4 regions of the Streptomyces sp. NPDC003284 genome follow, and region 4 is predicted to be linked to each of the others. Evidence: riboswitches for the same ligand, from Rfam matches in the RefSeq annotation. Region 4 holds a riboswitch; each other region holds the start of a gene.
What was found. Region 4 has a riboswitch for cyclic di-AMP ahead of ACWDYF_RS17580 (M23 family metallopeptidase). Riboswitches for the same ligand answer to the same signal wherever they lie in the genome.

Region 1: linked by a shared signal. The riboswitch ahead of ACWDYF_RS07095 (M23 family metallopeptidase) and the one ahead of ACWDYF_RS17580 (M23 family metallopeptidase) in region 4 are both predicted to bind cyclic di-AMP.
Region 2: linked by a shared signal. The riboswitch ahead of ACWDYF_RS12765 (LysM peptidoglycan-binding domain-containing protein) and the one ahead of ACWDYF_RS17580 (M23 family metallopeptidase) in region 4 are both predicted to bind cyclic di-AMP.
Region 3: linked by a shared signal. The riboswitch ahead of ACWDYF_RS30605 (transglycosylase SLT domain-containing protein) and the one ahead of ACWDYF_RS17580 (M23 family metallopeptidase) in region 4 are both predicted to bind cyclic di-AMP.

What each region holds. Positions count from the first base shown of each region.
Region 1 covers NZ_JBSFSI010000003.1:21,757-26,326, forward strand. The annotation lists gene ACWDYF_RS07090 (aldo/keto reductase) at 1-811, opposite strand, end outside; gene ACWDYF_RS07095 (M23 family metallopeptidase) at 989-2,068, opposite strand; cyclic di-AMP (ydaO/yuaA leader) riboswitch at 2,080-2,237, opposite strand; tRNA gene ACWDYF_RS07100 (tRNA-Met) at 2,648-2,721, opposite strand; gene ACWDYF_RS07105 (dihydrofolate reductase family protein) at 2,768-3,976, opposite strand; gene ACWDYF_RS07110 (mannosyltransferase family protein) at 4,129-4,570, opposite strand, start outside.
Region 2 covers NZ_JBSFSI010000005.1:83,670-88,239, forward strand. The annotation lists gene eno (phosphopyruvate hydratase) at 1-844, opposite strand, end outside; gene ACWDYF_RS12765 (LysM peptidoglycan-binding domain-containing protein) at 1,111-1,857, opposite strand; cyclic di-AMP (ydaO/yuaA leader) riboswitch at 1,862-2,027, opposite strand; gene ACWDYF_RS12770 (transglycosylase family protein) at 2,210-3,421, opposite strand; gene ACWDYF_RS12775 (cytochrome P450 family protein) at 3,588-4,570, opposite strand, start outside.
Region 3 covers NZ_JBSFSI010000019.1:117,982-122,551, reverse strand. The annotation lists gene ACWDYF_RS30610 (polyprenyl synthetase family protein) at 270-1,280, opposite strand; cyclic di-AMP (ydaO/yuaA leader) riboswitch at 1,956-2,145, shown strand; gene ACWDYF_RS30605 (transglycosylase SLT domain-containing protein) at 2,148-2,636, shown strand; gene ACWDYF_RS30600 (HAD-IIB family hydrolase) at 2,671-3,483, opposite strand; gene fahA (fumarylacetoacetase) at 3,682-4,570, shown strand, end outside.
Region 4 covers NZ_JBSFSI010000007.1:194,701-199,270, reverse strand. The annotation lists gene ACWDYF_RS17590 (M16 family metallopeptidase) at 1-301, shown strand, start outside; gene ACWDYF_RS17585 (M16 family metallopeptidase) at 298-1,686, shown strand; cyclic di-AMP (ydaO/yuaA leader) riboswitch at 1,890-2,051, shown strand; gene ACWDYF_RS17580 (M23 family metallopeptidase) at 2,064-2,822, shown strand; gene ACWDYF_RS17575 (GntR family transcriptional regulator) at 3,029-3,688, shown strand; gene ACWDYF_RS17570 (HPr family phosphocarrier protein) at 3,878-4,159, opposite strand; gene ACWDYF_RS17565 (bifunctional acetate--CoA ligase family protein/GNAT family N-acetyltransferase) at 4,281-4,570, shown strand, end outside.

The DNA.
Region 1 (4,570 bases), on a different contig from region 4:
GCCAGGCGAGGGCGACCGTGGCCGTCTCGGCGCCGCGGGCGCGGGCGACCTCGTCGAGCGCGGCCAGGACCTTCTGCCCGCGCTCGGTCTCCAGGTGCTTGGCCGCGCCCTGCGCGCGCGGGCTGTCGACCGTCGTACCGGGCCGGTACTTGCCCGTCAGGAAGCCCGCCGCCAGCGCGTAGTACGGCACCGCCGCCAGGCCCGCCCGCTCGGCGAGGTCCCGCAGAGCGCCCTCGTAGGTGTCCCGGGAGACCAGGTTGTAGTGCGGCTGGAGCGCGACGTAGCGGGCCAGGCCCTCGCGTTCGGAGAAGTCCAGGGACTCCTTCAGGCGCTCGGCGGAGATGTTGGAGGCGGCGATGTACCGCACCTTGCCCGCCCGCACCAGTTCGTCCAGGGCGCCGATGATCTCCTCGACGGGCACCTCGGGCCGGTCGAAGTGCGTGTAGTACAGGTCGATGTGGTCGGTGCCCAGCCGCTTGAGGGAGGCGTCGGCCGCGGCCTTGATATTGGCGCCGGACAGGCCCTGGAAGTCGGGGTGCTGGCTGACCTTGGTCGCGATGACGATGTCGGAGCGGTTGCCGCGCTCCTTGATCCACTTGCCGATGATCGTCTCGGACTCGCCGCCCTGGTGGCCCTCCACCCAGGCCGAGTAGGAGTCGGCTGTGTCCAGGAAGTTGCCGCCGGCCGCCGTGTAGGCGTCCAGGACGGCGAAGGACCGCTCCTGGTCGGCGGTCCAGCCGAAGACGTTGCCGCCGAGGGCGAGCGGGAAGACCTGGAGGTCGGACGAGCCCAGCTTGTGCAGAGAAGTCATGTGATCCATCAACGCCCCCGGCGGAGCAGCCCATTCCGCGCCCCGCCGGTCCCGGGCGCAAAGCTTGCGCAAACCACCCGGACGGCTGGCGGCGCGCCCGCAGCGGGGCCCCCGCCCGGGGGATCAGGCGAGCGGGGGGATCAGGGAATCAGGCGGATGGACCGGGCATCAGCGGCATCAGGGGTTGAGGCCCTTGGCCTGGAGCCAGGCCATCGGGTCGATGCCGGACGCCTGGGCGCCCGGGTGGACCTCCAGGTGCAGATGCGGCCCGGTGACGTTGCCGGTGGCGCCGACCCGGCCGATGACCTCGCCGGTGGCGACCTTCTGCCCGGCGCTCACGCTGATCGACGACTGGTGGCAGAACCACAGCTCGGTGCCGTCGTCCAGGGTGAGGATCGTGCGGTAGCCGTAGGCACCCGCCCAGCCGGCCTCGGTGACGGTACCGCTGTGGATCGCCTTGATCAGGGTGCCGGTGGGCGCGGCGAAGTCGAGGCCGGTGTGGTGCCCGGAGGACCACATGGAGCCGGCCTGGCCGAAGGTGGAGGTGATCGTGTACGAGGAGGTCGGCAGCGTGTACTGCTTGGCCAGCTCCGCCAGCCGCGCCGCCTCGGCCTTCTTCCGGGCCTCCTCCTCCGCCTTCTTCTTCTCGGCGGCGGCCTTGGCCTCGGCCTTCTGCTTCGCCTCGGCGGCGGCCTCGTCCGCCTGCCGGGCGGCGCGCTGGACGGCGGCCTGCTCGGTGGCGGCCTCGGCCTTGGCCACGACCTGGGCCTGCTGCTGCTCGGCCTGGGCCATGATCCGGTTGCGCAGCGCCTCGCCCGCGCCGGACGCGGCACGGGGAGCGGCCGCCGTCCCGGCCGGTGCGGCGGTGACGTCGCTGAGCGCGGTGGCGGAGCCCTCGTGGTGCTCCTTGGCGGAGCCGCCGTCGAAGAGGGAGCCGACGGAGGCGGGCAGCGCGTGCAGGTCCGGCACGTCGGGCAGCGAGATCGCGACCGGCGGCTTGCCGGTGTTGGCGCTGGCCATGCCGCCCGCGCCGACGGCCGCTATGACGCCCACGCCGAGCACGGTGGAGCTGCGGGCCAGCCCGCCGCCGCGCTGCTTGGCGACGCGGTGCCGGCCGCGCACGGGGCGGAGGGAGTCCTCGGTGGGGTTCCACTCCTCCACGGGGCCCTCGTCGGGGGTCCGGCCGCCGTAGCCGAAGGACTCGGTGCGCTGGCTCGGCACGAACGGGGCTTCTGGGGCAGGCCGGTTGGACGCCACGCGGGCGTGCTCCTTTCCTTCCGTCTCGCCTACCGGGTTAGCTGACGGGTTCGGAGCGGGAAGGTCTCCTACGCGCGTCAACCGGCCGTACGGATACGGCGGATGATGCCCGATTCACCCCAAGTTGGTGGTTCCCCGGTTCCCTTGCGGGATTCGGCGCGCGCGCACGGAGCCGCCTCTGATGACGGCTGGGACGACCGCGCTGCGTTATCGAACGTTAATAGACCCGGGCCTCCGATTCCAAGCCGCCCGCCTTGATCATTAAACCTTTTTGGCCAAGACGTACACCCCAGAGGTGACGAAACCAGGGCGAGTTGACTGAACTTCAGGCCATTTCCGGCGCGCGACGACGGCGCGGGCGCCCACGAGAGAAGTGATGGTGTGTCAGTTGTTATGCGGACGGACACAGGACGGTCACACGAGGTGACATCGATCAAGGAGCGACCGAGAGCGGGAACGCATGCCGCGGGAGACCACGGAAGACCGCAGGAGACTGCGGGAGACCTCGGGAGACTGCGGGAAGCCCGGAAAACACTCAGGGCCGGAATCCGTTTCCGGATTCCGGCCCTGAGTCTTCAGTAGCGGGGACAGGATTTGAACCTGCGACCTCTGGGTTATGAGCCCAGCGAGCTACCGAGCTGCTCCACCCCGCGTCGTTGAGATAACTGTACATCACCTGCGGGATGGATTGCACACGCGTTACGGCAGGTGCCGGTTCGGCTCCTTGGCCAGGGCCTCGAACTCCGGCAGCACCACGACGTCCGCGCCCCCGGCCGCCAGCACCCCGGAGCCGTCGGCGGACTCCACGAAGGTGTCCGGCTCCCGCCACGCCGTGACCACCCGCCGCACCCCCGCGTCCAGAATCAGCCGGGCGCACGGCCGCGGCCGGGAGGCGCGTCGGGCGCACGGTTCCAGGCTGCTGTACACCGTGGCCCCGGGCAGCCGCGGGTCCGCCGGGTCGATCTTGGCGAGCGCGGCCTCCTCCGCGTGCACCACCGGGTCACCGGCCTCCCGCGAGTGGCCCCGGGCCAGCTGGGTGCCGTCCGCCGCGACCACCACCGCGCCCACGCTGAACGCCGTGCGCGAGGGCGGGCACTGCGCGGCCAGCTCGCAGGCGATCCGCAGCCAGTGCCGGTCAGCGGGCACGGCGCCGGTCCCGGTGCCGGGGGCCGTGGGCTCGTAGCGCATGAGGACGACGTCCCCGAGGGCCCGGGTCTCCAGCAGCCGCAGCCGTCCGGCCTGGTACGCGCCCGGCCCGAACAGGCGGGGCGCCGCCGGGTCCCCGACGATCAGCGGCGCGACCACGAGCTGGAGCTCGTCGGCGAGCTGCTGCCTCAGCAACTGGGTGTGCACCGTGCCGCCGCCCTCGACCATGAGCCGGCGCACCCCGCGCACGTCGTGCAGGTGCTCCAGCAGGCGCCGCCAGTCGAGCGCCGCGCCCAGCGGGACGACGGAGACGGAGGCGGCGCCGGGGGCGGGGGCGGGGGCGGCGCCGGGGGCGGGGGACGCGGCATCGGGATCCTCGGATCCGGGGGCCGTACCGACGCCCGCGCGGCGCAGCCGTTCGGCGCCCTCGTCGGTCGTGTAGACGGCCTTCTCGCCGCCCGTGTGCCAGAAGCGCGCCCGCGGGTCCAGCTCGCCGGTGGCGGTGACCGTGACCTTCAGCGGATGCTCCGGCCGGCCGGCGGCGACCCGGGCCGCGCGGCGCTCGGGCGCGTTGACCAGCAGGCGGGGGTTGTCGGCGCGCAGGGTGCCGGCGCCGACGAGGATGGCGTCGGAGGCGGCCCGCACCGCGTCGACCCGGTCGAAGTCGGCGGCGCCGGACAGCAGCAGGCGGTCGGGGCCGGTGTCGTCCAGGCAGCCGTCCAGGGAGACGGCGGCGGACAGCAGGACATGGGGCAGGGGCATCGGGGCGCACTCTTTCTCGGAGGCGGACGGACTCGGAGGCGTGGGGGCGCTCGGTTTCTACCCGTCCATCCTCGCGGCCCCGTCCGGAACCTCACCGTCCGCCCCTGGGTCCGGGCGCGCACGTCCCCCGGCGGAGCACCGGCCCGGTGGCGTCACCCGGTCCAGTGTCCCGAGGTGAACGTCACCGCGAGCACCGCCGTCAGCGGCGCGACCACCCCGACGTACGCGTCCTTCACCCAGCGCCGCCGCAGGCTCCAGTGGGCCAGGCCGGTCCACAGCGGCCACCAGATCAGGGTGGCGCGGGGCACGGAGAGGTACCAGTAGGACGTGCCCAGGGCCCACAGGTTGAGGGCGATGAACACGGCCTCCGGCCAGCGGCGGCGGACCAGCAGCACGGCGAGCAGCAGTACCCCGACCGCCATGGCCGCCAGCTCCAGCTGGAACTCGACGGCGTACCCGGTGCTCTGGAGGTGGCCGAAGGCGTTGTGCCAGGTGTTGCGGAGGGACTCGGCGGGGGTGTGGAAGTCCCGGTACCAGCCGCGTTCCTCGGCGTGCTTCCAGGCCATCCAGTCACCGGTGTGCGCCCGCAGGTAG
Region 2 (4,570 bases), on a different contig from region 4:
GGGAGACCAGCGGGTAGGCCGCGACCAGCTCCTCGTAGTACTCCGTCATCTCGGCGGCGGAACGCTCCTTGCCCTCGAAGAGGTACTTGCCGTCCTTGTAGAACTCGGAGGCGGCGACGTCGAGCGCGAGGGCGATCTGCTCGCCGGGGGTGTAACCGGCTTCCTTGATCGCTTCCAGGATCAGGTCCAGGGCCTCGCGGTTGGAGCCCAGGTTCGGGGCGAAGCCGCCCTCGTCGCCCAGACCGGTGGCCAGACCCTTGTTCTTCAGGACCTTCTTGAGGGTGTGGTAGACCTCGGCACCCCAGCGCAGGGCCTCGGAGAAGGACTCCGCGCCGATCGGGGCGATCATGAACTCCTGGATGTCCACGTTGGAGTCGGCGTGCGAGCCGCCGTTCAGGATGTTCATCATCGGCACCGGGAGCAGGTGCGCGTTGGGGCCGCCCAGGTAGCGGAAGAGCGGGAGGTCGGACGCCTCGGAGGCGGCGTGCGCGACGGCGAGGGAGACGCCGAGGATGGCGTTGGCGCCGAGCGAGCCCTTGTTGTCGGTCGCGTCCAGGTCGAACATGGCCTGGTCGATCAGGCGCTGCTCGGTGGCGTCGTAGCCGACGAGCTCCGGGCCGATCTGCTCGATGACGGCGAGGACGGCCTTCTCGACGCCCTTGCCCTGGTAACGGTTGGGGTCACCGTCACGCAGCTCGATGGCCTCGAAGGCGCCCGTGGAGGCGCCGGAGGGGACGGCGGCACGACCCGTGCTGCCGTCGTCGAGGCCGACCTCGACCTCGACCGTGGGGTTGCCTCGGGAGTCCAGGATTTCCCGGGCTACGACGACGTCGATGGACGGCACGAGCATCTCCTTCGTGGATGTGACGCTGAAAGTGCGGGGCTTGTGAGCCGAGCGACTAGAGCCTAACCGTCCCGGGCCGCCGACCGGCCGACCGACCGTCCCGTGGACAGAGTGACCGTACACATTGTTTCAGCACGGAACAAAGAAGACGGGAACGGGGGTCCGAACGGAAGGTGAAATGCCCCCGCCCCGGCGCGTACGGGGGAGAACGCGCCGGGGCGGGGAGCCCGTGGGGACGGGGGGGGTGGGGCGGTGGCCGCCGCGCCTTACTTCAGGTGCAGCTGCTGGCCCGGGTAGATGAGGTCGGCGTCGTCGACGATGTCCTTGTTCAGCTGGAAGAGCTTCTCCCAGCCGCCCTGGACGTGGTGGGCGGCGGCGATGGAGCTGAGCGAGTCGCCGGCGGTCACCTTGTACTCGCCGTCGCCCTTCTTCACCTTCTTGCCGGTGGGGGTGGTGACGGTCTTCTTCGGCGCCGGGCGGTCGGCGGAGCGGCCCGCGGCCTGCTGCTCGGTGGAGCGGGTCGTGGTGCTGCTCTTCTTCGACGAGGACGACGAAGAGGAGGACGACGAAGAGGAGGAGGAAGAAGACGACGAGGACGACGAGGAAGAGGAGGACGACGAGGAGCTGCCGCCCGAGTACGCGGCGCCGGACAGGCCCTTGCCGCACACCGGCCAGGCGCCCTTGCCCTGGCCCGCGAGGACCTTCTCGGCAATGGCGATCTGCTGGGACTTGCTGGCCAGGTCGGCGCGCGGGGCGTAGGCGGTGCCACCGAAGGCGGCCCAGGTGGAGTTGGTGAACTGGACGCCGCCGTAGAAGCCGTTGCCGGTGTTGATCGACCAGTTGCCGCCGGACTCGCACTGGGCGACCGCGTCCCACTCGGAGGCGGTGGCGGCGGAGGCGTTGCCGGCCGCCATCAGCGGACCGGCGACGGCGACGCCGGTGACACCGGCGAGTGCGATGGCGCGAGTGGCCTTGGACGGACGACGGTGCTTGCCCTTGCCGGAAAACAGCATGGAAGGATCCCCTCACCGACGCCTGCGAGGTGAGCTGTCGGGTTCGGGCCGGTTGAGTTGCCCGGCCGTGCCTTCCGAGAGGCACGGCTTCACCCCCAGCCGCTCCGGTCAACTGCCCGGCGCGGCACTTACCTTGGGTCCCCCGCTCCTGCCTGCGGCGCTTGACGCGACGACTGTTCCCGTACGGCCGCTGGCAGGATTCGGCGTTGCGGCAGCCGGGGCTCGCGGTGGCGAGCGGTCATGACCGTAGACAGGTGATCCGCCGGATTTCAAAGACGATCAGGGCTTCTGAGACTCATCCCACACTTTCACCGAATAGGACATACAAGGCGAAGTGTGACGTGAACTCCCGCTACTTTTGGGCGTTTTCGGTGGGGACATCCAGGCTCTGACCGGCGACGATGTGGTCCGGGTCGGCCCCGATGGCGCCCTTGTTGGCGTCATAGAGCGTGTGCCACCCGCCGTGCAGGCCGAAGGAGTCGGCGATGGACGTGAGCGAGTCGCCGGTGCGCACGGTGTAGGAGTCGGCGGACGAGGCGTGCGCGCCGCCGCCCCCGGAGGCGTGCCGCCCGCCCGTGGCGTCCGCGGCGCCGCCTGTCGCGCCCTCGTCGGCGCTGCCGCCGCGGTGGCGGCCGCCGGAGCCGAGCGCGCCGGTGTCGACGAGCGCCGAAGAGCCGATGTCCTGGACGTAGTTGTCCGCATCGCCGGAGTTGTCACGATCCTGGTCCCCGGTGCCCGTGGACGAGGTGGCGTCGGGCGTGCCGGTGCCGTGAGAGGTGCCGGACCCGGCCGGACCGCCCGTCTTCGCGGGCGAGGAAGGGCCGTCGGACGGTCCGGTGGTGGCGCCGTGCGACGCGTCGGTCCCGTGCGAGGATCCGGGCGTTTGGGTGGTGTCCGGCGAAGAGCCGGACGAACCGGATGAGTTGTCGGCGTCCTGGGGCGAGTCGGACAGACCGCCCTCGCCGGTACGAGGCTTCCCGGACGCGTCGGAGCCGCCGGAGCCGCCGGAGTCACCGCCCTTGCCCGTGGAGCCGGAGGTTCCGGACGAGGTGGACCCCTTGTCGTCCTTGTCCCCCTTGCCTTCCTTATCTCCCTTGTCGCCCTTGCCGTCCTTGTCCGACGAGGTGGATCCGTCGCCGGACGTCGAGGAGTCGCCGCCCACGCCCGTGTCGACGTCGGCCGTACCGGAACTCTTGGTGAGCCCGGCCAGCAGCCCGCAGGTGTGCCAGGTGCCGGGCCCCTTGTCGGCGAGGATCTTCTCGGCCACGGCTATCTGCTGGGAGCGGCTGGCCTGGTCGGCGCTGGCCGCGTAGGAGAGGCCGCCGTACGCCTCCCAGTCGTCCTGGGTGAGCATCAGGCCGCCGTAGTAGCCGTGGCCGTTGTCGGCGCTCCAGGAGCCGCCGGTCTCGCACTGCGCCACCTTGTCCCAGGTGGTGCCGTCGGCGGCGCTGGCGCCGGACGCGGCGACCAGCGGGATGGCGATGGCCGAGCCGGTCACTCCGGCGGCGACGAGGAGGGCCGGAGCCTGGCGGGGGCGACGGTGACGACCGTTCCCGGAGAGCATCTGGAGACCTTTCGCACGACGGCAGTGACGGCGCGGCGGCGGGACGGGAGGGCCCCGGCGTCACGCTGATGGGTGAAAGTATCGGGTGACGATCACTTGTCACAAGTTCATGCCGCGCAGATCACATGAACATCACATAGTTGAACACGCGTCATGTTCACCGCCGTCAGCGCCCGGGAACGGGGCCGTTCCCGGTGGTCGTCCCGGGGGCGGGGGCCGGGGCGGCGGCGGGGGCAGGGGCGGGAACCGGGACGGGGGTGAAGCCGACCGGGAGAGTCCGCAGTCCGCGCATGATGAGCCCGCCGCGCCAGCGCAGTTCGGCCGGTTCCGCGTCGAGACGCAGGTCCGGCAGCCGGGTCAGCAGGGTGGCCAGCGCGGTCTGCCCCTCCAGGCGGGCGAGCGGGGCGCCCAGGCAGTAGTGGATGCCGTGCCCGTACCCCAGGTGCTGGTTGTCGCCGCGGGCGAGGTCGAGCGTGTCGGGGTGGGAGAACCGCTCCGGGTCGCGGTCGGCGGCGGCCAGCACCACCAGCACCGGATCGCCCGCGGCGATGTCCTGTCCGCCGAGCGTGAGCGCCCGGGTGGCGAACCGCCAGGTGGCCAGCTCCACCGGCCCGTCGTAGCGCAGCAGCTCCTCGACGCCGGTCTCCAGCAGTCCGCTCTCCCCCGCGGCCAGCGACTCCTGGAGCCGCGCCCGCTGACCGGGGTGGGTGAGCAGGGCGTACATGCCGTTGCCGATGAGGTTGACGGTCGTCTCGAAACCGGCGAAGAGAAGGATGAACGCCATCGCGGCGGCCTCGTTCTCCGTGAGGTGCTCGCCGTGGTCGGAGGCGCGGATGAGCCCGGAGATGAGGTCCTCGCCCGGCTCCGGTTCGGCGGGCAGGGCGGCCCGCTTGCGGTGGATCAGCTCGGCCAGATAGCCGCGCATCTTCTTCACCGACCGGGCCACTCCGCCCCGGGGGCCCTTGCCGTGACGGATCATCATGCCCGCCCAGTCCCGGAAGTCGTCCTGGTCCTCGCGCGGGACGCCGAGCAGGTCGCAGATGGCGTAGATGGGCAGCGGGAACGCGAACTCGTGGATGAGGTCTGCGGTGCCGCGCCCGGCGAAGGACGCGATGAGGCCGTCCGCCAGCTCCTGCACGCGCGGCGCGA
Region 3 (4,570 bases), on a different contig from region 4:
TGACACACGAGGGCGGCTTCTCCACCACCCCGTAGGGGTCGGGGTGGAGAAGCCGGCCGGAACCCCCGCCGGGACCAGGTCCGGCCGGGTGGAGAGGCGGGACCGGGGGGTGGAGAGAACCGGCGGGAAGAGGCACGTCGGGCCCCGGCCGACCGGGGCCGGGGCCGGATCCGGGTAGGCGGGCCTGGCCGACCCGGCGTACCAGCCGACCCGGCGTACCAGCCGACCCGGTGCACCAGCCGACCCGGTGCACCAGCCGACCCGGTGCACTAGCCGACCCGGTGGACCACCGCGTCGCACAGCTGGAGCAGGGCCACCTTGGCGCCGCACTCCTTCAGCGGGGCCAGCGCGGCCCGCGCCTCCTCGGCGTAGCGGACGCTGTCCCGCCGGGCCTGTTCGAGCGCGGGATGGGCGCGCAGCGCGGTCAGCGCCTCGGCGTGCCGGGCGTCGTCGCTCAGGTCGGAGTCGAGCAGTTCGCACAGCGCGATGTCCTCGGCGAGCCCGAGCCGGGCGGCGCGCTCGCGCAGCCGCAGCACCGGCAGCGTGGCGACGCCCTCGCGCAGGTCGGTGCCGGGGGTCTTGCCGGACTCCCGGGAGTCGGAGGCGATGTCGAGCACGTCGTCCGCGAGCTGGAAGGCGACGCCGAGCCGCTCCCCGTACTGCGTCAGCACGTCCACGACCCTCTCGTCGGCGCCGGACATCATCGCGCCGAACCGGCACGAGACAGCCACCAGCGAACCGGTCTTGCCGCCCAGCACGTCCAGGTAGTGGTCGACCGGGTCCCGGCCGTCCTGCGGTCCGGCGGTCTCCAGGATCTGCCCGGTGACGAGCCGTTCGAACGCGAGCGCCTGGACCCGGACGGCCTCCGGGCCGAGGTCCGCGAGGATCTGGGAGGCGCGGGCGAAGAGGAAGTCGCCGGTGAGGACCGCGACCGCGTTGTTCCAGCGGGTGTTGGCGCTGGCCACCCCGCGCCGCACGGCGGCCTCGTCCATCACGTCGTCGTGGTAGAGCGTGGCCAGGTGGGTCAGCTCCACGACCACGGCCGAGGGCACGATTCCCGGCGCGTCGGGGTCGCCGAACTGGGCCGCGAGCATCACGACCAGCGGCCGGAACCGCTTGCCGCCCGCCTTGACGAGGTGCTGGGCGGCCTCCGTGATGAACGGGACCTCGCTCTTGGTGGCTTCGAGCAGCCCTTCCTCGACAGCCGCCAATCCGGCCTGGACATCGGCTTCGAGAGCCTGGTCCCGCACGCTCAGCCCGAACGGCCCGACGACGGTCACGAGGGGTCTCCTGTCTGCTGGTGTCTGCTGGCGCTTACACGGTTTGTCGATAGGTCGCTGCCATCACTCAAGTCAGCGTATCCGGTCACGTTTCGATCACCGATAGCGCCCACCGATACAGGCCAGGTGGTATCGGATCACGACCGATATGTTTTCGATCACCACGTATGAACAGATATTTATCGACTTGCTCTTCCCTGCCTCTCCCTCGCCACCCCCGCCCCCCTTCCACCTTCCCCCTCCCCCACTTCCCCCTCCTCCAGCCTCCTCCCTCACTCCCCCCACCGCGCCCACTCTCCTCCTACACGCCGCCCGTGCCCACGTACGTACGAACAGGGCCAGGGCCTCACCGACCGTGATGCCCGTCACTTCCAGCCCTACGAGTCCGATTTACCCTTATTAGTATTTCAATTCCCCTTGGGGGCAAATGCTCCTGGCCGGATTATTCCGTGAGCTGCATCACGCGCACCTCCACCCCCCGCCACGGCCCGCCGACCCCCCGCTCCCCGTCCCCCGCAAGCGAGTTGACCCTTGGCAATCGCAAAGGATCAAGCGGCCAAAATGCCCTGGATCAAGGTCAACTAGGACGATGTATGCATCAGGTACTTGTTCGGGACATGTGCTCTCGCATACGTTCCGGGCCAGTCGAGCGGACGCCGAATCCTGCCAGCGCTCGATGACCACCCACCGACAGCTCATGGCAGGAGCGGGGGACCCAGGTAAGTCGCCGGGCCGGAGCGCCGTACGTCCTACGTCGTACGCCGCGCCGGAACGGCTCGGGGTGAAGCCGTGCTCTCCGGAGCCGGCCGGGCACCTCCCCGCCCGAACCCGACAGCTCACCTCGCAGGCGACGGAGAGGAAATCCCCATGTCTGCACGTCGTCCCAGCCGCTCCCGCGCCGCTCGTCTCGTCCGCACCCTCGCCGTCTCCGGCACCGGTGCCGCGATCCTCGCCCTGCCGCTGATCGGGGCGTCCGGCGCCTCCGCGGCCACCCCGACCGCCGCCACCGCCACCACGGCGAGCACGGTCGCCTACCCGAACACCCTGGACGGATGGATCCGCGAGTCGCTCGCGGTCATGGCCCAGAAGGGCATTCCCGGCACGTACAACGGCATCCACCGCAATGTGATGCGCGAGTCCTCCGGCAACCCGCTGGCCATCAACAACTGGGACTCCAACGCCGCCGCGGGCATCCCCTCCAAGGGCCTGCTCCAGGTCATCCAGCCGACCTTCAACGCCTACCACGTGGCCGGCACGTCGTTCGACATCTACGACCCGGTCGCCAACATCACGGCCGCCTGCAACTACGCCGCCGCGCGCTACGGCTCCATCGACAACGTCAACAGCGCGTACTGACGGGCAGCCGCGTGCCGGCCGGCACGCGGCGGGCTCAGACGAACAGACGATCGAGGACGACGGCGACGCCGTCGTCCTCGTTCGACGTGGTGACCTCGTCGGCGACCGCCTTCAGCTCCGGGTGGGCACCCGCCATCGCCACCCCCCGGGCCGCCCACCGGAACATGGGGATGTCGTTCGGCATGTCGCCGAAGGCGAGGGCGTCCCCGGGGCCGAGTCCCAGCCGCGCCGCGGCCAGCGCGAGACCGGTCGCCTTGGTGATGCCGCAGGGCTGGAGCTCGACGGTCCCCGGGCCCGACATGGTCACCGAGGCGAGCGGGCCGACCGCGCCGCGGGCCGCCGCCGCCAGCTCGTCGTCGGACAGCCGGGGGTGGCGCAGCAGCACCTTGCTGATGGGCGCGCGCCACAGTTCCTCGCGCCGCCCGACCCGCTCGGCGGGCAGCGTCGGGTGCGGCATGCGGTACCCCGGCTCGATGAGCGTGCGGCCGTCCACGCCGTCCTGGTCGACCGCCGCGTACACCTCACCCACCTCCGCCTCGATCTTGCCGAGCGCGGTCTCGGCCGTCTCCCGGTCGAGCGTGACCGACCACAGCATGCGGTCGGCCCCGGCGTCGTAGAGCTGGGCGCCCTGGCCGCACACCGCGAGCCCGGTGCCGCCGAGGGACCTCAGCAGCGGGCGGACCCGCGGCGCCGGCCGTCCGGTGACGACGAGGTGCCGGGCACCGGCCGCCGCCGCCCGGCCGAGCGCGGCGCGGGTCCGCCCGGACACGGAGTCGTCGCCGCGCAGCAGCGTGCCGTCCAGGTCGGTGGCGATGAGGGCGTACGCGGGGGCAGCGGATGCGGGCATGATCAGAGAATACGGATCCGCCAGGCGGGTGACGGGCGGAAACCGGACGACGTCCCTCCGCCGTGTCGTCGGGAGACTCCTCGGACCCTGCCCAAGACAGCGGCCTCCCCCGTAACGTGTGGCGCGACCACATGAACGTGTGGCCAGACACCCATGTCCCCCATGGAACACCGGCACACGAAAGAGAGGCAGTACCCGATGCCCCCCTTCGAGGTCCCCGAGGGCGACCCCTTCGGTCCGCACAACCTTCCCTACGGTGTCTTCTCGCGCGCCGGATCGCAGGAGCGGACCGTGGGCGTCCGGCTCGGCGACCACGTCCTCGACGCGGGTGCGGCGGCGCTGGCACTCGGCTCCCCGTACGCCGCCCTGCTCGCGCGGCCGACCCTGAACCCGCTGCTCGCCGCGGGCCGCACCGCCTGGTCGGACGTGCGGCGCGCGCTGACGGCGTGGGTGACGGTGCCCGCGCACCAGGAGACCGTGGCCCCCTTCCTGCACCCGCTCTCCTCGGTGACCCTGCACCTGCCCTTCGAGGTCGCGGACTACGTCGACTTCTACGCGTCCGAGAACCACGCGCGCAACGTCGGGCAGATCTTCCGCCCGGACGCCGAGGACTCCCTCACCCCCAACTGGAAGCACCTGCCGATCGGTTACCACGGCCGCTCGGGGACGGTCGTCGTCTCGGGCACGGACGTCGTACGCCCCTCGGGACAGCGCAAGGGCCCCGCCGACCCCGCGCCCGTGTTCGGCCCGTCGGTCCGGCTGGACATCGAGGCCGAGGTCGGCTTCGTGGTCGGGGTGCCCTCGCGGGCCGGGCAGCCGGTGGCGCTGGCGGACTTCCGCGAGCACGTGTTCGGGCTGTGCCTGCTCAACGACTGGTCGGCGCGGGACGTGCAGGCGTGGGAGTACGTCCCGCTCGGCCCGTTCCTCGGCAAGTCCTTCGCCACCTCCGTGTCGGCGTGGATCACCCCGCTGGACGCGCTGGAGGACGCGCGGACGGACCCGCCGCACCGCACGCACCCGCTGCTGCCCTACCTGGACGACACCGGCGAGGAGCCTGGCGGCTACGACCTGCGGATCTCCGTCGCGA
Region 4 (4,570 bases):
CACCGCCGAGGAGCTGGAGCGCGCCCAGGCCCAGCTGGAGCGCGAGTGGCTGGACCGGCTCGGCACGGTCGCGGGCCGCGCCGACGAACTGTGCCGCTTCGCCGTCCTGTTCGGCGACCCGCAGCTCGCCCTCACCGCCGTCCAGCGCGTCCTGGAGGTGACGCCCGAGGAGGTCCAGGAGGTCGCCAAGACCCGGCTGCGCCCCGACAACCGCGCGGTCCTCGTCTACGAGCCGACCGCCCCCGACGCCCAGGACGACACCCCCGACGCCCAGGACGACACCGAGGAGACGGCGAAGTGACCGAGCTGGCCACCATGGAGTTCCACCCCCGCCCCGAGGCCGGCGAGGCCAGGCCGTGGGCGTTCCCGGCCCCCGGGCGCGGCACCCTGGACAACGGCATCACCGTGCTGCGCTGCCACCGCCCCGGCCAGCAGGTCGTCGCCGTCGAGGTGCTCCTCGACGCGCCCCTGGACGCCGAGCCGGCCGGTCTGGACGGCGTCGCCACGATCATGGCGCGGGCCTTCTCCGAGGGCACCGACAAGCACTCCGCCGAGGACTTCGCCGCCGAGCTGGAGCGCGCGGGCGCCACCCTGGACGCGCACGCCGACCACCCCGGCGTACGGCTCAGCCTGGAGGTCCCGGCCTCCCGGCTGGCCAAGGGGCTCGCGCTGCTCTCCGACGCGCTGCGGGCGCCCGCGTTCGCCGGGTCCGAGGTCGAGCGGCTGGTGCGCAACCGGCTCGACGAGATCCCGCACGAGCTGGCCAACCCCTCCCGCCGCGCTGCCAAGGAGCTGTCCCGGCAGCTGTTCCCGGCCACCGCCCGCATGTCGCGCCCGCGCCAGGGCACCGAGGAGACCGTCGCCGCCGTCGACGCCGCCGCCGTCCGCGCCTTCTACGACCGGCACGTGCGCCCCGCCACGGCCACCGCGGTCGTCGTCGGCGACCTCACCGGCATCGACCTCGACGAGCTGCTCGGCGAGACCCTGGGCGCCTGGACCGGTTCGCCGGCCGAGCCGCGTCCGGTGCCGCCGGTCACCGCCGACGACACCGGCCGCGTGGTGATCGTGGACCGCCCCGGCGCCGTCCAGACCCAGCTGCTCATCGGCCGGATCGGACCCGACCGGCACGACCGCGTGTGGCCCGCCCAGGTGCTCGGCACCTACTGCCTGGGCGGCACCCTGACCTCCCGTCTGGACCGCGTCCTGCGCGAGGAGAAGGGCTACACCTACGGCGTGCGGTCCTTCGGCCAGGTGCTGCGCTCGGCGCCCGACGGCACCGGCGCGGCCATGCTCGCCATCAGCGGCTCGGTCGACACGCCGAACACCGGACCGGCCCTGGACGACCTCTTCACGGTGCTGCGCAAGCTCGCCGCCGAGGGGCTCACCGAGGCCGAGCGGGACGTGGCCGTGCAGAACCTGGTGGGGGTGGCGCCGCTCAAGTACGAGACGGCCGCCGCCGTGGCGAGCACACTCGCCGACCAGGTCGAGCAGCACCTGCCCGACGACTACCAGGCGACGCTCTATCAGCAGCTCGCGCAGACCGGCACGGTGGAGGCGACCGCCGCGGTCGTCAGCGCCTTCCCGGTGGACCGCCTGGTGACGGTGCTCGTCGGGGACGCGGCGCAGATCAAGGAGCCGGTCGAGGCGCTCGGCGTCGGCCCGGTGACCGTGGTCGCCGCCGAGTAGGACGCACCGCGCGGCACGCGCGCGCGTGGGGCCCCGGTGACCGGAGCGTCACCGGGGCCCCGGCATGTCCGTATTGGGCAGGAGGCGCCCTGTCTGCCCTGTGGCGTGCGCTACAAAAACCCGGATCCGTTTGGGCGCGGAACACGGCCCCGTCTAGCGTCGGTCCGGCTGTTCGTCGGGCAGTGCGCCGCAGCCGCGGCACCGGACAGTCATCGCCGAGTCCCCGTACGGCGCGAGCCAGGGGAGCCGGGGACCCACTCAGTCCCTGGGGTGAATCGGGCACCGTGCGCCGCGCACGGCACCCGTAGGAGACCTTCCTGCTCCGAACCCGTCAGCTAACCCGGTAGGCGAGAGGGAAGGAAAGGACCAGCCACCACATGGCGTTCACGCGCGCCACCGGGAAGCACCGCCGTCCCGGCCGGGTGCAGCGCACCACCGCCCGCGCGGCGGGTGTCGCTGCCCTCACCACCACCGGCGTCATCGGCACCCTCGCCGCCTCCCCGGCCCTCGCCGCCGAGACCCCCGCCCCCGCGGACACCGGCCTCACCCCGGTCATCAGCCTCGGCGACACCGTCGCCGAGCGGGTCGACGCGCAGGCCGCCGCCCAGTGGGAGGCCGCCCAGCAGAAGCAGGCCGAGCAGGCCGCGCGCAAGCTGGCCGCCGAGCGCGCCGAGCAGGCGCGCGAGGCCAAGGAGCGGGCCGACCGCGAGGCCGAGCGCAAGCGCCTCAACACCTTCGTGCCGCCCATCGCCGGCTCCTACGTCTCCACCGGCTACAAGACCGGCGGCTCGCTGTGGTCCTCCGGCTCGCACACCGGCATCGACTTCCACGCCGCGACCGGCACCCCCGTCCACGCGGTCGGCGTCGGCACGGTGGTGGAGACCGGCTGGGGCGGGGCGTACGGCAACCAGGTCGTCATCAGGATGGCCGACGGCATGTACACCCAGTACGGCCATCTGTCGTCCATCGGGGTCACGGTGGGCCAGCAGGTCGCCGCGGGCCAGCAGATCGCGGTGTCGGGCTCCACGGGCAACGTCACCGGTCCGCATCTGCACTTCGAGGCGCGCACCGGCGCGGAGTACGGCTCGGACGTCGACCCGATCGCCTACCTCCGCACGCACGGCGTGCAGGTCTGAATTCCGGCTCCGGGCACGCTCCGTATTCTTCTCCGCCGCACTGCATCCCGGCTGTCCAAAAAATATCCCTGGATTCCGTCACGCCGTCGGAAATTCCCGCGCATTGTTCTAGAGTCGTCGGAATGCGCGTCCGCGGCGTGTCCGCCACGGGCGCGCCACGGCCATGGACACGGCCACGGTCACGGGACGGGATACGGAGGTCGGACATGCGTGTTCCGGCGCACTCGGTGTGCACGGCGATCCGGGACGACATCGTCGCCGGGGTGCACGAGCGCGGCAGCCGGCTCACCGAGGAGGTCCTGGCCCGCCGCTACGGCGTCTCGCGCGTCCCGGTGCGCGAGGCCCTGCGCACCCTGGAGGCCGAGGGCTTCGTGGTGACCCGGCGGCACGCGGGCGCGTGCGTGGCCGAGCCGACCGAGCAGGAGGGCGCCGACCTGCTGGAGATGCGTCTGCTGCTGGAGCCGCTGGGCGCCGAGCGGGCCGCCCAGCGGCGCACCGAGGGCCATCTGAAGGTGCTGCGCGGCCTGGTCAGGCTCGGTCAGGAGCGGGCCGCGGGCGGGGGCGGCGAGGAGCTGCGGTCCCTGGCCGCCTGGTTCCACGAGACCCTGGCCCAGTCCTGCGGCAGCCCCGCGCTGACCGCCGCCCTGGCCCAGCTGCGGCACAAGATCACCTGGATGTACGGGGCGCCGGACCCCGCCGACCCGGCCGAGACCTGGGCCGGACACGGGGCGATCGTCGACGCGGTGGCACGCGGCGACGCCGCCCGCGCCCGCGCCCTGACCGCCCTGCACACCGAGCGGATGACCGCCGCGCAGCGGGCGAGCGCCCGGAAACATCCCGTCAACACATCGAGCACACGGAATTAACACGCGTGCCGTAGAAAAGAACCGGCAGGAATCGGCAGGGACCGGCAGGGGCCGGGAAGGAATGTGCTGCCGATATCCGCGCCCTATTTCCGTTTCCCGCGCGGGGAATTCACGCGGACACACGAAAACCGCGCCGCCCCGCAGGGGGAGACGCGGTTCCCGGACGCGCTGTGTGTTCCCTCCGGCCGCTCAGACGGTCTCGGGGAGCTCTTCCAGGCCCTCGGCGACCAGCTTGGCCAGCCGCTCCAGGGCGGCCTCCGCGCCCTCGGCGTCGGAGGCGAGGACGACCTCCTCGCCACCCTGCGCGCCCAGGCCGAGCACGGCCAGCATGGAGGCCGCGTTGACGGGGTTGCCGTCGGCCTTGGCGATCGTCACGGGGACCCCTGCGGCCGTGGCGGCCCGGACGAAGATGGAAGCGGGGCGGGCGTGGAGACCCTCGGCCCAGCCGACGTTGACGCGGCGCTCAGCCATGTGATGCTGCCCTTCAGGTGTAGCAGGTTGTCTAGACCAGTTTCCCATACGTGCGGCACCGTGTGGGTACGCCACACACCGCCTCGCGCCGCCGCCCGGGGCGAGCCGTACGCTGGGCCCCATGCAGACCTCGTCGGACCGGCATGCGTACCCCGCCCACTGGGAGGCCGACGTGGTGCTGCGCGACGGGGGCACGGCACGGATCCGGCCCATCACCGCCGAGGACGCCGACCGGCTGGTCAGCTTCTACGAGCAGGTGTCGGACGAGTCCAAGTACTACCGCTTCTTCGCGCCCTACCCGCGCCTGTCCGCCAAGGACGTCCACCGCTTCACGCACCATGACTTCGTGGACCGGGTGGGGCTCGCGGCCACCGTCGGCGGCGAGTTCATCGCCACCGTACGCTACGACCG